Regions from separate parts of the Flammeovirga agarivorans genome, predicted to be linked through region 1. Evidence: riboswitches for the same ligand, from Rfam matches in the RefSeq annotation. Region 1 holds a riboswitch; the other holds the start of a gene.
What was found. A riboswitch is a leader RNA that binds a small molecule or an ion and turns the genes downstream of it on or off. The one in region 1 is predicted to bind cobalamin.
Positions count from the first base shown of each region.

Region 2: another riboswitch for cobalamin. It lies ahead of HGP29_RS20845 (InlB B-repeat-containing protein); the one in region 1 lies ahead of HGP29_RS22035 (ribonucleotide-diphosphate reductase subunit beta).

Region 1 covers NZ_JABAIL010000008.1:162,621-170,762, reverse strand. Annotated here, with positions in the region: gene HGP29_RS22040 (ribonucleoside-diphosphate reductase subunit alpha) at 1-1,621, opposite strand, end outside; gene HGP29_RS22035 (ribonucleotide-diphosphate reductase subunit beta) at 1,712-2,689, opposite strand; cobalamin riboswitch at 2,850-3,052, opposite strand; gene HGP29_RS22030 (BamA/TamA family outer membrane protein) at 3,493-4,620, opposite strand; gene HGP29_RS22025 (BamA/TamA family outer membrane protein) at 4,775-5,905, opposite strand; gene HGP29_RS22020 (exonuclease domain-containing protein) at 6,051-6,971, shown strand; gene modA (molybdate ABC transporter substrate-binding protein) at 7,369-8,109, shown strand; gene HGP29_RS22010 (TOBE domain-containing protein) at 8,111-8,142, shown strand, end outside.
Region 2 covers NZ_JABAIL010000007.1:190,198-198,339, reverse strand. Annotated here, with positions in the region: gene HGP29_RS20860 (DUF5074 domain-containing protein) at 1-878, opposite strand, end outside; gene HGP29_RS20855 (TonB-dependent receptor plug domain-containing protein) at 882-2,825, opposite strand; gene HGP29_RS20850 (PKD domain-containing protein) at 2,815-3,717, opposite strand; gene HGP29_RS20845 (InlB B-repeat-containing protein) at 3,770-5,146, opposite strand; cobalamin riboswitch at 5,269-5,443, opposite strand; gene HGP29_RS20840 (Lacal_2735 family protein) at 5,567-5,728, opposite strand; gene HGP29_RS20835 (SDR family NAD(P)-dependent oxidoreductase) at 5,734-6,429, opposite strand; gene HGP29_RS20830 (thiamine-binding protein) at 6,526-6,831, opposite strand; gene HGP29_RS20825 (hypothetical protein) at 6,877-7,332, opposite strand; gene HGP29_RS20820 (response regulator) at 7,722-8,142, opposite strand, start outside.

The DNA of each region.
Region 1 (8,142 bases):
TTTGGTAGTATAATGTTTTTACTCCTAAAGCATGTGCTTCAAGCATTACCGCATTAATATCTTTTACCGGTGTTGATGGAGGGAAGTTCAAGTTCAAGCTTTGAGATTGGTCAATAAATTGTTGACGTAACGCAGCTTGACGAACAATAGCCATCTGGTTGATTTCTTTGAAAGTAAGAAACAATTCTTTCTCTTCTGGAGTTAAAGCATTGATGTTTTGTACTGAACCACCATCTGCTAAAATTTGTTTCCAGATATCATCATTGTTCAATCCTTTTTCTTCTAACAACTCTTCTAACTGCTTATTTTTTCTTGAGAATACACCTTTAGCAGAGTCCATTACATAATAGTTACTTGCCATTGGCTCAATACCAGTAGAGTATCCACCAGCAATCAAAGCATTAGAAGTTGTAGGAGCAATAGTTAACAATGTAGAGTTTCTTCTACCTGTATCCATCATTACCTTAGGCTCACCATAAGCGTTCGCTAACTTTTCTGAAGCTCTGATAGATTGCTCTTTAATTTGTTTGAAGATAATTCTTGTCCAAGAATCAGCCGCAATACCAGCAAAAGGAATTTTCTTCTTTTGTAAGAAGCTATGCCATCCTAAAACACCCAGACCTAAAGCTCTATGGTTTTTAGCAAAGTTCACAGCTCTTTGCATATGATCAATACCTTTGGCTTTATCAATAAACTCTTCCATTACTGCATCTAAGAAGAAAGTAGCTGTCTCAACTAAGTCAGTATCTTTCCACTCATCATAACGCACTAAGTTTAATGATGACAAACAACAAACGAATGATTCTTCTTCATTAGAAGGAAGCATAATCTCAGAACAAAGGTTAGAGGCTTTGATTTCCATCCCTTGATCTTTGTACCATCTTGGACGTTGATTGTTCGCGTTATCTTTATATAAGACATAAGGAATGCCTTTTTCAATTCTCGATTTGATCACTTTTGCCCAAACCTCACGGCTACGTCTGTCTCCTTCTCTTACCTTTTGAATAAAGTTATCAGAAACAGTTACACCCATGAAGATGTTTTGAATTGTCTTTCCAACATCTTTAATAGTTAGAAATTCGTCGATATCTTCATGCTCAACGTCAAGGTAAGCAGCAAGCATACCTCTTCTTGTACTTCCTTGGTTTGTACCGTTGATTACTGAATCAAACATTTCCAAGAAAGGGTATACACCGTTAGAAGTACCATTATTTGTAATTTCAGCACCTCTAGGACGTACATCAGACATATTGATAGAAGTACCTCCACCAATTTTCGACATCATCATTACTTCTGCTAAAGTAGAACCGATACCAGCAATACTATCAGGCACATAACTACCAAAACAACTGATTGGTAATCCTCTTTCTGTACCCATATTTGACCATACAGGTGAAGCAGGACATAAATAGTTATTCCAAATAGCGTCAAAGAATCTTTTTTCGAAATCGGGTCTTTTTAATCGAGTTGCAGCAGCTTTAGCAATTCTTGTTACAGCATCTCTTACAGTTTCACCTTCTAATAGGTAACCGTTATTTAAAGTTTGCAATCCTTCATGAGTCATCCATTTTGGGCTTGCTTCCAAATTAGATGCTTCAGCAGTTAAAGTAATTTCAGACATAATTAAGAACTGAGGGTGTGTAGTGGTGTTTAGAAAGAAATTGAAATTACAAGGGAGAATAGCAGCTCCCTTGTATTGTAGTATTTTTGCTTAGAATAAATCGTCAGCGGTAACTGACTGAGTTTTCTTTGTATATTCTGTTGGACGTACGGCAAAGAAATCATCATGAGCAAGGCCGAATACTTCCTCATCAAACCATTGCATTTCTTTAAGTACTTCTTTGTCTACTTCGAAAGTTGGCTTTAAACCAATTTCTGATAAACTCTTATTTAAACGATCTCTCATGAAATGTACCAAGTGATTGATTGGTAAGAAATCAAACTCCCCATTTTCAAAGATGCCTGTAAGTAACCTTACTTCAACATCATGAGAAATCTTAGCCGCTTCATAAATACGGTTTTGTAATTCTTCAGTATTCAACTCAGGGTATTCAGCAATCATTGAGTTGTATAACCACATACCCGCTCTTGCATGTGAGTTTTCATCTTTCGCAGACCACTTAATGATATTACCAATACCTTTTAATTGGTTCTTGAATTTTTTGAATGAAAGAAGAATAGCAAACTGAGAGAATAAGTTTACATTTTCAGTGAAACAAGAGAAAATAGCAATCGACTGAAGTAAATCTTCTGGTTTTGCATTTCCTTGTGCATCAACTGTCACTTGTGATAACATTTCAAGACGTTCCATAGCTGTTTCATCTTCTAGGAATGCCTCAAAATTATCCAAATCTAACAATTCGTTTAAACGAGCGTACGCTGATGCATGTCTAGCTTCATTTTCTGCAAAAGTGATCGCCATTGCTTTAATCTCCGGTTTAGGAATAAATTGTCCGATCACACCCCAGAAATCATCCTGAACGTTTGTTTCTGTTTGTGCAAATGTCTTTAAAATATTACCAATAACATCACGCTCATGATCACTTAAGTTTGTTTTGAATTGCTGAATATCAGCATCAAAATTCACTTCTGAGTGAATCCAAAAAGTCTGATGAATTGCATCAATGAACTCTTGTGCTTTTGGGTATTCAAAAGGTTTGTAAGCTACACGTTTATCTAGTAAACTCATTGTTATATTTAAAGTTTTTAATGTAAACAACACTGACAACTAATTTGTTGCCGCACATTTGACGTTTGCTAATTTTACTTTACAAGACTCTTTGACTAAAACTTTGAAAAAATCCAAAGAAGATAGATCAACGATTTGCTCTCCCTTATCCCGAAGGAGGTAAATTAAGCACACGATGGCAGGTCTTCTGGCTCGTTTTCAAGTGATGAAATTCTCCCTTCCCATACCCAAAAGATATAGTGGTTAAAAATTGAACTCATCTAAAAACTTACAGCTGCGGGAACAGCATAGGAATTACACCTATTTCCCTTTTCACTGAAGCATTCTCAACTTCACTTCAGCACCTTCGTTTTAACAAATAAATAGCCTTTTCGTGATTATTGCAAACATTTTTGATGGTAATTTTATAAAAAAAAATATTCTCAATTTTATCATTTTTTACTTGACTGAATCAAAAATTAGCGCTAATAAGAAGAGAGCTAACTATCTATTAATAATTGTACTATTCTAATATTTCAAAAAGTAACACCTGTCCCAATCAATGAAACATTTTTTGTATTACTTGTTCAAAAAAAAATATAATATATAACACAATAAATCAGGATTTGTTTTCAGAGATCACATAACGACTATATACAAAATTAAATTTGGATTGTATCATGAAAAAAAAGCTCATTTTTAATAAAAGATTTTTTTTCATGATTCACCTTTTATTAAAAATGAGCTTAATGACTGTTTGTAAATTTCAAACAAACAGAGTTATTGTCTTGATTTTTTATTCAAAAAATAATAATGATGTCATCTTAAAAAGCTTCACCAAAAGTTAGATAAATTCCGGAGCTTCCATCAGGGCCAATTCCATAGTCCGCTCTTAGTGATGCTTTATCTTCTTCATTAATCAGTAACCTTACACCAACACCTCCCGAAAGTTTAGTTTCTGAAAAATTAAAATCACTGCTATTTTCATAAACGTTAGCAGTTGCAACAAAGGCTGTCATTCCTAATCTCCAGAACATGTGCTGCCTTACTTCTGCTTGAAAGGCGATCATATTATTATCTCTATATCTACCTTCATAGACACCTCTCATCATATTCAAACCTCCCATAAGTGCCATTTCTCTAAAAGGAACATCACCATATGTTGAGTTGTAAATACCCTGAAAAGCTAATACTGTTTTTCCTTCCTTCTCTCTACTCACATCAAAGTACTTTCTTGCATCCAAGTAAATACGTTCGAATTTATAATCGCTTCCTAAAAAAGAGTTATAGGTTTCGATTTTAGCTTCAATATAATGCCCGCCAGAAGGTGTCAATACAAGGTCTCTTGTGTCCCATTTGTACACAAATCCTAATCCTGAAAGTGAACCACCTGCAGACCCAGGTATTTCAGAGACATCACCATAACTTCCATCCTCTCTTGGTCCAACACTTATATCCCAAAAATTAGCGTATCTGTATTGAAGACCAAAAAACATCTTGTCTCTAATTTTTTTCAGAAACTGTTGTCTAAAATCAACTTTAGTCCAATCCATCAACTGTTCATTGCTATTCGGAGTGTCCCCTCCAATACCGTAATATTTCTCTGGGTATTTAGCGTACTCCCATGTCCCTTCGAATAACCAGTTTTCATCTTTGGTAAAAATGGTATGCTCCAACTTCAACCTCATTTGGTTTTCTAAAGTATAGAAACCTATAAATGTTGCATTTGATGGTCTAGTAGCTAAAGTGGCATTGGGTGTTTTAAATTGAAACACACTTACTAGGCCAAACTCCCAACTTGTTTCTTGGGCATAAGCCGGGTAAGGAAAGGCGGTTATCTTCTTCTTATATAATGTATCTATTTCACTCGAAATTGAATCGTCTTGTGCTAAAATCGATGATGAAATAAATAGTGAAAATAAAATTAGTAGAAGTGATTTCGATGTTTGCATAAATATTAGTTCAGCGATAATATAAGATCGTAAATCTACTAATTTTCAGACACATTATAGGGTATTAATAAAGAAGTTTAAAATTATTGAATAGAATTGTCAAAAAAGGGAGAAAAATTGATTCCTTTAGAAAAAATTTAATCTCCCAACAGTATTAAAATGCTTCACCATAAGTAAGGTATAACCCAGAACTTTTATTAGGCCCAAAGCCGTAGTCCGCTCGTAATGAAGCTTTATCTTTTTTATTGAAGATGAATCTAAGTCCAGCTCCTCCAGCAAGTTTTGTCTGATCGAATTGAAAGCCATTCATTTGATTATAAACATTGGCTGTAGAGACAAAACCAGTCATTCCAATTCTCCAAAATAAATGTTGCCTCAATTCAGCCTGTACCGCAAGCATATTATTATCTCTATACCTTCCTTCGTAAATTCCTCTCATCATATACATTCCTCCCATCAATGACATTTCTCTAAAAGGTACATTTCCATTGGTAGTCTGTAATATGCTTTGAAGTGCTAAGACTGTATTTCCTTCCTTTTCTCTAGTCAAGTCAAAGTATTTTCTAACATCTAGAAAAAAACGGCGGAAACTATATTCTGATCCCATCCATGTTTCATAGGCTTCTAATTTAGCTTCTATAAAATGGCCATTTGTTGGTGCCATTACATAGTCCCTTTTATCCCATTTATAGACGAAACCAAAACCTGACATACTACCTCCTGCATATCCAGGAATTTCAGACATATCACTATATGTTCCATCTTTTCTTTTGGTCACACTAATGTCCCAATAATCAGCATATCTATATTGAAGGCCTAAAAACATTTTATAGGAAACCTTCCGAAGCACTTGCTGCCTAAAATCAACCTTTGTCCAATTGATGATTTGCTCATTACTATTGGGAGTTTCTGCTCCAATACCGTAATATTTTTCAGGGAAAATCACATATTCCCAGGCACCTTCCAATAGCCAGTCTTCATTTTTGGTAAATACTGTATGTGCCAGTTTTATCCTCATCTGGTTTTCAATTGTATAATAACCAAACAGTGTAATATTGGAGGGTCTCGTGGCCAAAGTTGCCTTGGGAACCTTAAATTGATAAATACCAGTCACTCCAAATTTCAACCGTGTTTCTACCGTATATCCGCAAAACGGGAAAGCGGTGATTTGGTTTTTGTAGACAGTATCTAGTTCATTCAAATACTCTTCTTTTTCTTGACCAAAGCTATTTATGGTGAATAAAAAAAAGAGCAGTATAAAGTAGTTTCTTTTATAGTAGCTCATAGCGTTAGTTGGATGAAAATATTGAGTAAAATGAGAAGTCGTTCCTTAAATGTAATAATTTTTTTGAAAAATAATCAGCAAGAGGGATAATGAAACTTCATATCACTACTACATCCAAATCCTTGTGATTAACTATCTTTGCTTTATGGATTTTATTTCGATAGATTTTGAAACGGCGAATGCAAAAAGAACTTCAGCTTGTTCTATTGGTATTGCAGTGGTAGAGAAAGGTAAAATTGTTGATACACAACATCATCTTATTAAGCCTTTCCCGGATTATTATGCACCGAATAATGTAGCTATTCATGGTATAACACCACAAATGACATTAGATGCACCAACTTTTGAACATGTATGGTTTAAATTGTCTCCATTATTGACAAAATATCCATTGATTGCTCATAATGCTGCTTTTGATCTGAGTGTATTAAGAAATTCTTTAGCCCTTTATGATGTTGCTCCACCATCTATCGATTATTTCTGTTCATTGATTATGTCAAGAAAAGCCTTCCCAGAATTATCATCGTATGGTTTAAGTGCTTTATCAGATCACTTCGATATCCAATTAAACCACCATAATGCTGAAAGTGATGCAATGGCTGCGGCTATCGTAGCATTGAAAATGATCGAACGACATGAAGTTGATTCTCTTTATGATTTATCAGATAAGTTAGGAACAAAGATAGGCCAACTTAAAACTGATGGTTCTTACCAATCTTTTGGTAATGGTAGGCCTGAGAAAAAAAGAAAGGCATATACTTTTTCTGCACCAAAAAATCCTCAACCGAATCATCGGTTCTATAAGAAACATGTCGTTTTTACTGGCCGATTATCTGAGATGACCAGAAAAAACGCAATGCAAAAAGTAGTCAATATCGGAGGATACGTTTCTCCTGATTCTCTAACACCTCAGACAGACTTTTTAGTGTTGGGAAGACAAGACTTTGAACGCTATGGACAAGGTTATAAATCTTCTAAAATTAAGAGTGCTGAGGTATATAGATCACAGGGTTTCCCAATATTCATTATGGGAGAAAATGAATTCTTTATGAGCTTTGATGATTAAGCCATTTGTTTTAACAGCTGGTTCCAGTAGATTTTTTGAGGTTTTCTCTCACTGTCCATCCTGTAAAAATTATTTCTTTTGAAGAGCAATTCCCCAATAGGAACCTCTTGAACAGCACTTGGATAAACTTTCTTTAGGGTAAAAATTTTATCATGATGCTTAAATTGAAAAGGTGCTTCAGAATATTTAAAAAAACAGGTAAAGGTTGAATTTGAATATTCTTCATGCAACAAACACTGATAGTACATGAATTAGTCATTTTTGTTGTATAACATCGGGCATTGTAATGGTAATGAAAATATTTGTTAATAGGTAGATTACGTAATAAAAATACCTAAAAAAGGTGAGAGCTATCTTAGTTTTGTTTAATGTTTTCATTGTTTATTTAAATTTGTGTATGCGTAATATTTTAAGTGGACTTGTCCTATTTCTAGTTATATCACTACAAGGTTGTGATACTTCTAAGAGATCAACATTAAAAATAGCTACCTCTGCCAATATGAATTTTGTGATGAGAGAGCTAGTTCAGGAATTCAATAAAGAAACAAGTATTGAGTGTGATATTATATTAAGTTCATCAGGAAAATTATACCACCAAATAAAAGAGGGAGCTCCATACGATGTTTTTGTTTCTGCTGATATGAAATATCCTCAACAGTTATTTGAAGAAGGTAAAACATTAAAATCGCCCGATATTTATACTAAAGGAACTTTAGTCGCTTGGACAATAAAACCAATTGAATTACGCAACATGGATGATATTTTCTCAGCCAGTATCCATAAAATTGGTATTGCCAACCCCAAAACTGCTCCTTATGGTGTAGCAGCGATCTCTGCTATACATGAAGTTTTTGGCACTAACTTAGACGAAAAATTAGTATATGGAGAAAGTATCTCTCAGATCACTCGATATGTCCATAGCGGTAGCGTAGATGTTGCCTTTACTTCATTATTTATTGCAAATTCTCCCTCACTAAAAAATGTAGGGCATTGGGTGAAAGTGCCAAATGAACTATATCCAAAAATTAATCAAGGTGCTGTAGTAATTAAGGGCAATGATGAAGAAAATGCACAATTGTTCTTAAATTGGCTTATGAGTAAAAAAGGACAAGATATTATTGCATCATTCTCAAACTAATTTGAACAAATTCAAAGGACATATTACAGAAAT
Region 2 (8,142 bases), on a different contig from region 1:
GGGGTTAAAGGAGAATTATCTATAGGCAGTCTGTAAATATTCTTTCTTATATAGAATAACTCATCTTTTTCATTATTGATTCTAAGCCTTGAAGGCATACTCAAATAGTCATCCTTTGTGAAAGTTATCTGGTCTTGTATAGTAAAAGTCTTGGGATCTACCTTTACAATGGCGGCATCTTCTTTATCCAGTCCACCATTACAAAGTATCCAAATTTTATTGTTTTTATCTTTCTGAAGATCAATCGGACCATACGGCAAAGCAAGGCTATCTTCAACTAGATCTGTTGCTTTATTTATTTTAAGTAATAACTGTCCTCCTTGCCTTTTATCGAAAACCGTTCTGGTAACAGTCATATAAACATATTGATCCAATAGACACATTTTTTCCGTCCATCCACTTACTTTTACTTCTTTGGAAAGTGAGAAATTATTGTGGTCAACAACATAAAAACGGTCAGCATATAAATCTGTTACATAAGATTTCCTTTCATCAATCTGTAAAAGATAGCGTGGACTACTTTTCGGTAGATCTATTCTATCCACCCACTTCGATGTTTTTGTTTCAATAACATCAACTCTTGAGGAATTATTTACACAGATATACCCTAGGTCTCCGATAATTGTCATGGATTGAGCGACATTACCTATTTCGAAACTATTTACTTGCTTATATATTTCATTATAGACCGTATCCGAATCGTATTTTTTATGTGATAGTGTACCATGTCCCCAGTCAAAATTCCCTTCATTAATTACAAAAACTCCATCCGTCAATTGTAGAGATTCTGGTATTTCTTTCTCATCAGAAATTGGCATACTATCTTCTACTTCATTACAACCTACTAAAAGTAGAAAAACCATCATTAACTTTTTCATCACTTATATTTTATAGGTTAGACTGATTTGATATACTTGAGTGGGCATTGGTTTTCTTGCTATTGATTGATAATAATATCCAAAAACATTCTCAATTCTACCTTTTAGATCAATCGTATGTGATCCTAAATTCCATTGCTTTCCTAATACCAAGTTGGTGAGATAGTAGGGTGGTAAATATTCACTACCATCACTTTGAGTATATCGTTTACCATACATTTGTTGCTCAATAATTGTATATATTGATTTATAATTACAGCGTATATACCCTTGAAAAGAACCCACCGGTGTATAGATTAACTGCTTCCCTACTGAATTGTCCAACTCATCGTAAGCCTCAATACTTTCAGATTTCACAAAGGATAAAGATCCATACAAAAGGATAGAAAAATCGTCCTTAGAATAAGAAGTGGTAATGATTTGTTCAACTCCTCTACTATGTACTTTTTTTAGGTTTTCAGGTCTCCATAAATTACTGACAGCTGGCTTCCAAATGATCCAATTATTAATTAAACTATTAAAAGCTGTACACTCATATTTGAACAACCAATTTTCATCCTGATATTTTATTTCCAAAGTACCTTCATGGGTCCACCCCTCTTCGGGTAATAAATCAGGGTTTCCTACCGGGTACCAATATCTATCATTTAAAGAAGGAGCATTAAAATTTTTAGAACTATTCCCTCTTACGGAAAGCTGCCAGAAATCATTTTCATATGGATTATATTCTACACCAATAGAGGGTAAAAATGGCTTTTGGTTAAAATCAATCCATTCTTGCCTACATAATGTACTGATCGATAGATGAGGTAGCACCCACCAATCAAAACCTGCATAAACATCTAAAGTATTTTGATGAACCAAATGACTCGTAGTATCTTGAGTGGATTGATAAGCATTACTATTCACTTGATCCATAACCAAATCTACACCACCTTTTATTGTAAAGTTTTCGTATAGTTGATAATCACTTCGTAAATGATTATGCCATTGATACGTTTTACTATCTGATGTGCTTAGTTTTGGATTTTCATCATTATTCAACTCTTTCCGGTACCAAAGTGATTCTTGTACAAAGGCGGTGGATGCATCGATAGTCAAATCGTTTTTATTATAATTCCAATTAAGTAATACTCTTGTTGAGGCATCACTTTGCCATGAATCACCTTCCTGACTGTCCATTGAAGGGGTTAACTCCCGATCACTTTCCTGATACCAAAAATCTAACTTTATTTGTTGATAGTCATCTATTCTCCAACCTACTTCCTGTAAAACCCCGTATTGTATTTGTGCAGAATGATTGTTTTCCCAAGTGGGATTACCAGGTTGTAATGGATTGACGAAAGTAAAGTAATTACCAGCATCCTTATAGAATACTTTTGTTGTACTCTGTATTCTTTCATTCCCTAAAGTGACGCTGGCATTGCTTATATAATTTTGCAATGTGTTCGCCGTTTGGGATAGTAATACATGAGTCTTACCATCCCAATTTAAATTACTATTCATTTGGATACCACCACCCAAACCTCCTGTACCATACAATAAACTCGACCCTCCATAGTTTACCGTTACTTCATCTGTAAATGCCACAGGAAATAAGGATAAGTCTACTTGACCTAGCATTGGTGAATTTAAGTTGATCCCATTCCAATATACTTTGGTATGGCTAGCTCCTGTTCCTCTGAAAGACGGTGTTGCAGTTCCACCAGCACCATAACTTTTAATGAAAATGGGAGTATTTAAAGTCAACAACTCCCCTAAAGATGCAGAGAGATTTTCCTGTATTCTTTCTTTATTTATGGTGGTTGACTTAAAACTAATTCTCTCTGTAACTCTTTGTCCAATTACTTCTACTTCATTTAAGACTCTTGCTGTATCAAATGTTTGAGAAAAGGTAGAAGAAGTAAAGAATAGAAAGAGGCCACACAAGAAAAGCTTACTCTTCATCACTTAGTAAAGAAATATCTGCGGCTTTAAATACTTCTGTTGATCTTTCTCCCAACCAACCCGAATTATCAAAAGTTGCTGTATACACTTTTACAAAATCAATTGCGATCAAATGAACAGCTTGTCCATTATCATCAACTGCATTAGAAATATCAAATACATCTGCACTTCTTAGTATTCCTTCATTTTCATATCCTGCATTATCACAATATCCCCATTCGTATTTAGGATTATAATATATGTCCCCTTCTTTTATCACATTAGAGGCTAATAATGTTCCCGAAAATGTAATCTCATCTGTTAAATAACATGTTGGAAACATAGGTTGATCATGATAAGGAATTATTGCTGTCAAATCGAACTCACCTGTTTGCTCTTCTCCATTCCATTCCATTTTATATGGAATAATATGATCATTTTCCGTAGGTCTGTAGTAAGTGATACTCACATTATGCTTTGTCGTTGATGCATTATATTCTGATCCTTTCAGTTCGTACCAAGGCTCATTATCATCAGGGTAGCCATTGTGATTCAAATCTTGACATACCATAACAATTCCAGGTTCACTGGAGTTTTCAAACGAGTTAGCATAAATGGCTATATCATTTCCGTCCTTATTAAGGATCGAGTGATCAAATTTAAAGGTTACCTCTCCTCCAAATGCACCTAATGAGATAAATTGATCTGTATTACCTACAATGTTTTCTGCTGCTTCAAAATCATTTTCTACCTTATTCATAAACTGACCGGGAGCAGGTTTGAAATCTATTACCTCTGAGATATAAGGTTGTGCATCTGGATTATCAATATGTTTATAGCTTGTGTCTTCAATCTCTGAATTATCACACCCAAAAATGAGTATTACTGGAAGTATTTTTAAAATATTTTTCATAATTAGAATCGTTTGGAGGGAATACTTTTACGTATTCCCTCTTAGTTAGTGTTTAGGGTAAGATTGAAGCGTAAACTTGCAATGTATCTTTGTTTAAAACAGAAACTGTTTCACCTTCTACTTGGATAGTGTAGATATATCTATTCTGTTCTAGATGGTCGTCAAATAAAGATGTATCACTTTCGGATAAATTCTCGTATGTGATATTCCCTTGGCCATCCTCCACTCTCTTTTTAATCATTACTTCCTCAGTACCAACAACTACTGATAAACCTTTTTCAGCAGAATAATTCACTTCTCTAACGTTACCTCTAATAATTTCATCGAAAAACTCGATTCCGTAACGCATAGGTGCATTCCATTTTCCACCATCATAAGCAGGAGTTCCCGTTTCATCAAATTCCTCATTTCGCATATATCCAAAACCTAATTGAGGTGATGACATGTAAACATCTTTTACTAGATTAAATACATAAGTACCGCCCATCATTGGGTCATCGCTTGCTACTGATAATGGGAAAGTGAACATTCCGTAGTTTGAATGGCTATATAAGTCTTTTGAGCTATTTTCTTTATTATCAACAAGGTAAACCTCAGTACCCCAAGCCCAACCTCTAGATAGGTAATTGAGTTGAGCTTTTACCATAATATGATCCCCGTTACTTAAACTATTAAAATCATCTCTTGAAATGGTCGCATATTCAAATGTAGTTTCTCCTGCTACGATTTTCCACTTTGCTATTAAAGTAATATCACCATTAACTTTTGAAGTAAAATCATAAAGTTCATCATTTAAAAACCATCCTAGAAACTCATAATCTTCCTTTTGTGGATTTTCAGGTTCAGTTACTTCAGTATCTTCATCGACCGTTACTAATGTCATTTGCTCACCATTATTTGGGTCAAAGGAAACAACATACTGATCAATGACTTCTTCATAAATTGCCGTCAGTTCAATATTAGAAGTTACAGCCTCTCCAAATTTAAATTCAGCACCATCTTCAGACCAGAATTTAAAGATAAACCCTTCTTTTAGTGGGATTTGAGGAGCTTCTAATAGATTATTTTCGATGACAGTAGCTACACTATCTTCTTGTCCATTGTCAAATTTATATGTGACTTGATAAGTGACTTCGATTTCTTCCCATAACGCCGTTAATGTAAAATCATCAACTACTTCTTTTGAAAAATCGTATTCTTGATCATTTTTCGTCCAATATAAAAATTCGTGACCCTCTTTCGTAGGATCCGTTGGCGTAGTCACCTTTTCGCCCGCTAAAACTTCTTGGCTTTCTATTTTTGTACCACCATTACAATCAAAATCAACAGTATATGCAGTGATTGATGCCTCTTCTTTATCACAACTGAATAGTCCAAATAATAAGAGTATTACGAAATAGAATGATTGTCTTGTAAATTGTTTGTTCATCACTTTGCTTTTAATAATAAAAATTAGGTGACAAAACTCTAGGTAAGCTTATATTTCTTCGATAGAGGGGATCTACCAAGTGGTACCATGAAATTTTTCAAACTTTATTCCCGAAGTTTTGTCTAAAAAATAAATGCTTGGTAGGTCTCCTGACTTAGTTCTCACTTTTCGCCTTCTCGTATATTACAATGGCCTATTGAAAAATGACTTTTTGAACTTTTACAGTTGCGGGTACAGTTCTAGATTTTCACTAGATTCCCTGTTATTCCTTGCGGAACCAATGCGAAACAAAAGTGGTGTGGTTTAATTTAATTGAAAGTGATGTTGATCATTATTTAATCTTATTAGTAAATAATATTAAAAAAAGGTTTGCGGTATCTAATAACCACAAACCTTAACATAATACGATATTTAAACCGCTTATAATTTTTCTAATTCTTTTAGCACTTCGTTCGCTTCGTACATTTTAAGATCGCTAGCTTTTCGATCTGTATGCGACAAACGATGTGATTCTTCCAAAAGCTTCTTGTATTTCGCTTCTAGTTTTTCTTTGGGTGATTTCTTTTTAAATAGTCCAAACATGATGATTATAATTTAAGTGTTGATATACCTCCATCCACATGCAAGATTTGTCCTGTCATCCAAGAGGATTGATCCGATAAAAGAAAAGCAGATAATCTTGCAATATCTTCAGCCTCACCAATTCTCTTTAATGGGTGAGTACTGGCATTCGCTTCCTTCTTTGATTCATCACTAAGTAATTTTGATGCCAAAGGAGTATCGGTTAATGATGGTGCTATTGCATTTACTCTAACTTTTGGAGCATATTCTGCTGCCAATGCTTTTGTTAACCCTTCTATCGCACCTTTTGATGCAGCTACTTGAGTATGAAACTTAAAACCTGTCTGCACTGCAACTGTTGAGTACAATACAATGCTCCCTTGTGATTTTCTCAGTTTATTGATCACTGCTTGTAAAACCTTTACGGCTCCGTTGACTTGAAGCTGAAAATCATCAATAAAACTTTGAGGTGTTAATCTTGTAAAAGGCATCAGGTTTATACTACCAGGACAATATGCTACTCCATTTAGTTCATCTGGAAGCTGATCAAAGTTATTGGTCTCCGAAAGTACATCATACTGTTGGTAATGTGTATTTTCGTTCTCAAACGTAGGCATTGTCTTATTATAAGTTGCAAATACTCTATTTCCACTTTCTGCAAGTGTTTTTACTAATGCTTCTCCTATTCCGGATGCCCCTCCTATTATTAGATAATTTTTCATGGTCTACATAAGTGTTACAGAGAATTAACTACCTATGCTCGGAAATGTTTTCAATAAAAAAAGAGAACATCCAATGTTCTCTTCTCTTATTTCAGCCTAAACTTTACCTATTCTTTTCTCAATAGATTCTGTTTTTGCCTTAATCATCCCTGATTTATTTTTATTGTAATCCATGTTCATTACACAATAAATACGGTCAGAGATGGGATCCATAATCTTATAAGCATCGTCTACTACCTTTAATAATTCAGTAACCGTTTCAGCTTCGATTACCGTCCCCATAGGAGAAAACTGATATGTAAGACCAGAGTCTTTAATATGTTGTACTACTTTAGAAACGTATTCTCCAATATGATCACCTTTGTCTATTGGAAAAATAGCAAAATTCATTATTGCACCCATAAATCATTAATTTTTGAAGTTTATGGGTACAAAACTAAGGAATTATTAAGGATGAACAACTGAAGTGGATGCTTTTAAGTTCTCCTCTAATTCTTTATACCAAATCACGAAAAAAGCATCGTATTGATCATCAGATTTCTCTATATTAATTTCATACTCTACTCCCTTATTTTTGGCAAACATCATGGTTGCTTCATCATAAACCAATACAGAATCAAAGGCTACATCAAATTCTTCTTCCATTGATGATTGAAATTGGTCTACTTGTGTTTTATTTAACGTTGTAGGTACCAAGGTATCATTGTTCACCGGCATAATCATTACGCCTAAACATAATTCGGAGTCATCAGACTCCACTGGCATTATCTGATATGTATTTCCTTTAATCGATACGATTTTGTCTTTCTGTTTGCTTTGCCCAATCTTAATGCCTTCTACATCTTGCGCGTTCACCATTAACATTGTTAAGAAAGAAACCGTAGCTAAAATTATCTTTTTCATAATAGGTCATCAACAATAAATGTTGTTATATAAATCGTTAAACTTTTGTTGTAGTCATATTGGGTTTATCCAAATCAATCTTTGATACGTAACATCATACACACATAGTTACACTATTATTGTTAATAGATCATTTTAACAAAAAAATCCGCTCATGAAGCGGATTCTTTCTGTATCCTCCTACGACAAGAGGATATTATATAACTACTTATTTGACTTAAATTTTTTTTCTTTTTGAGTATATACAAATATTCATATTTTCAACGAATTTTTCAATAACCATTTGTAGGTATTTTTCATTATTTTCTTAAATATATGGTACTTAACGAACATATTTTTTTGAAATATAATTATTGCAATCGATTGTTGGATTTAAATTATACAATTTCTTAGGACACTTCTTTTCTTAAAGTGTTCGGTGTTATGTGATAATATTCATTGAAACATTTTGTAAAATAATTCGGAGTATTGAATCCTGTTCTAAAAGAAATCTCCGCCATGGTAAGATCCGTATTTAAAACTAATTCATGAGCATATCTTAACCTGATGTTTCTTATAAAAACACTACTTGATTGTCCCGAGATTGCTTTCACTTTTCGATGCAGCTGACTCCTACTCATTCCTAAGTGATTGGCAACTTCATCAACGGATAAATCGGTATTATCTAAGTTCTCTTCTACAAAAGAAGTAAGGTTCTTAATTAACTTCTCATCTTCAGATGGTAGGTCTGCTATTTCCTTCTTCAGCATAAAATTCGAACTGAATTTCTCTTGAATTAGCTTTCTATTATTGATCAAACTTTTTACTTGC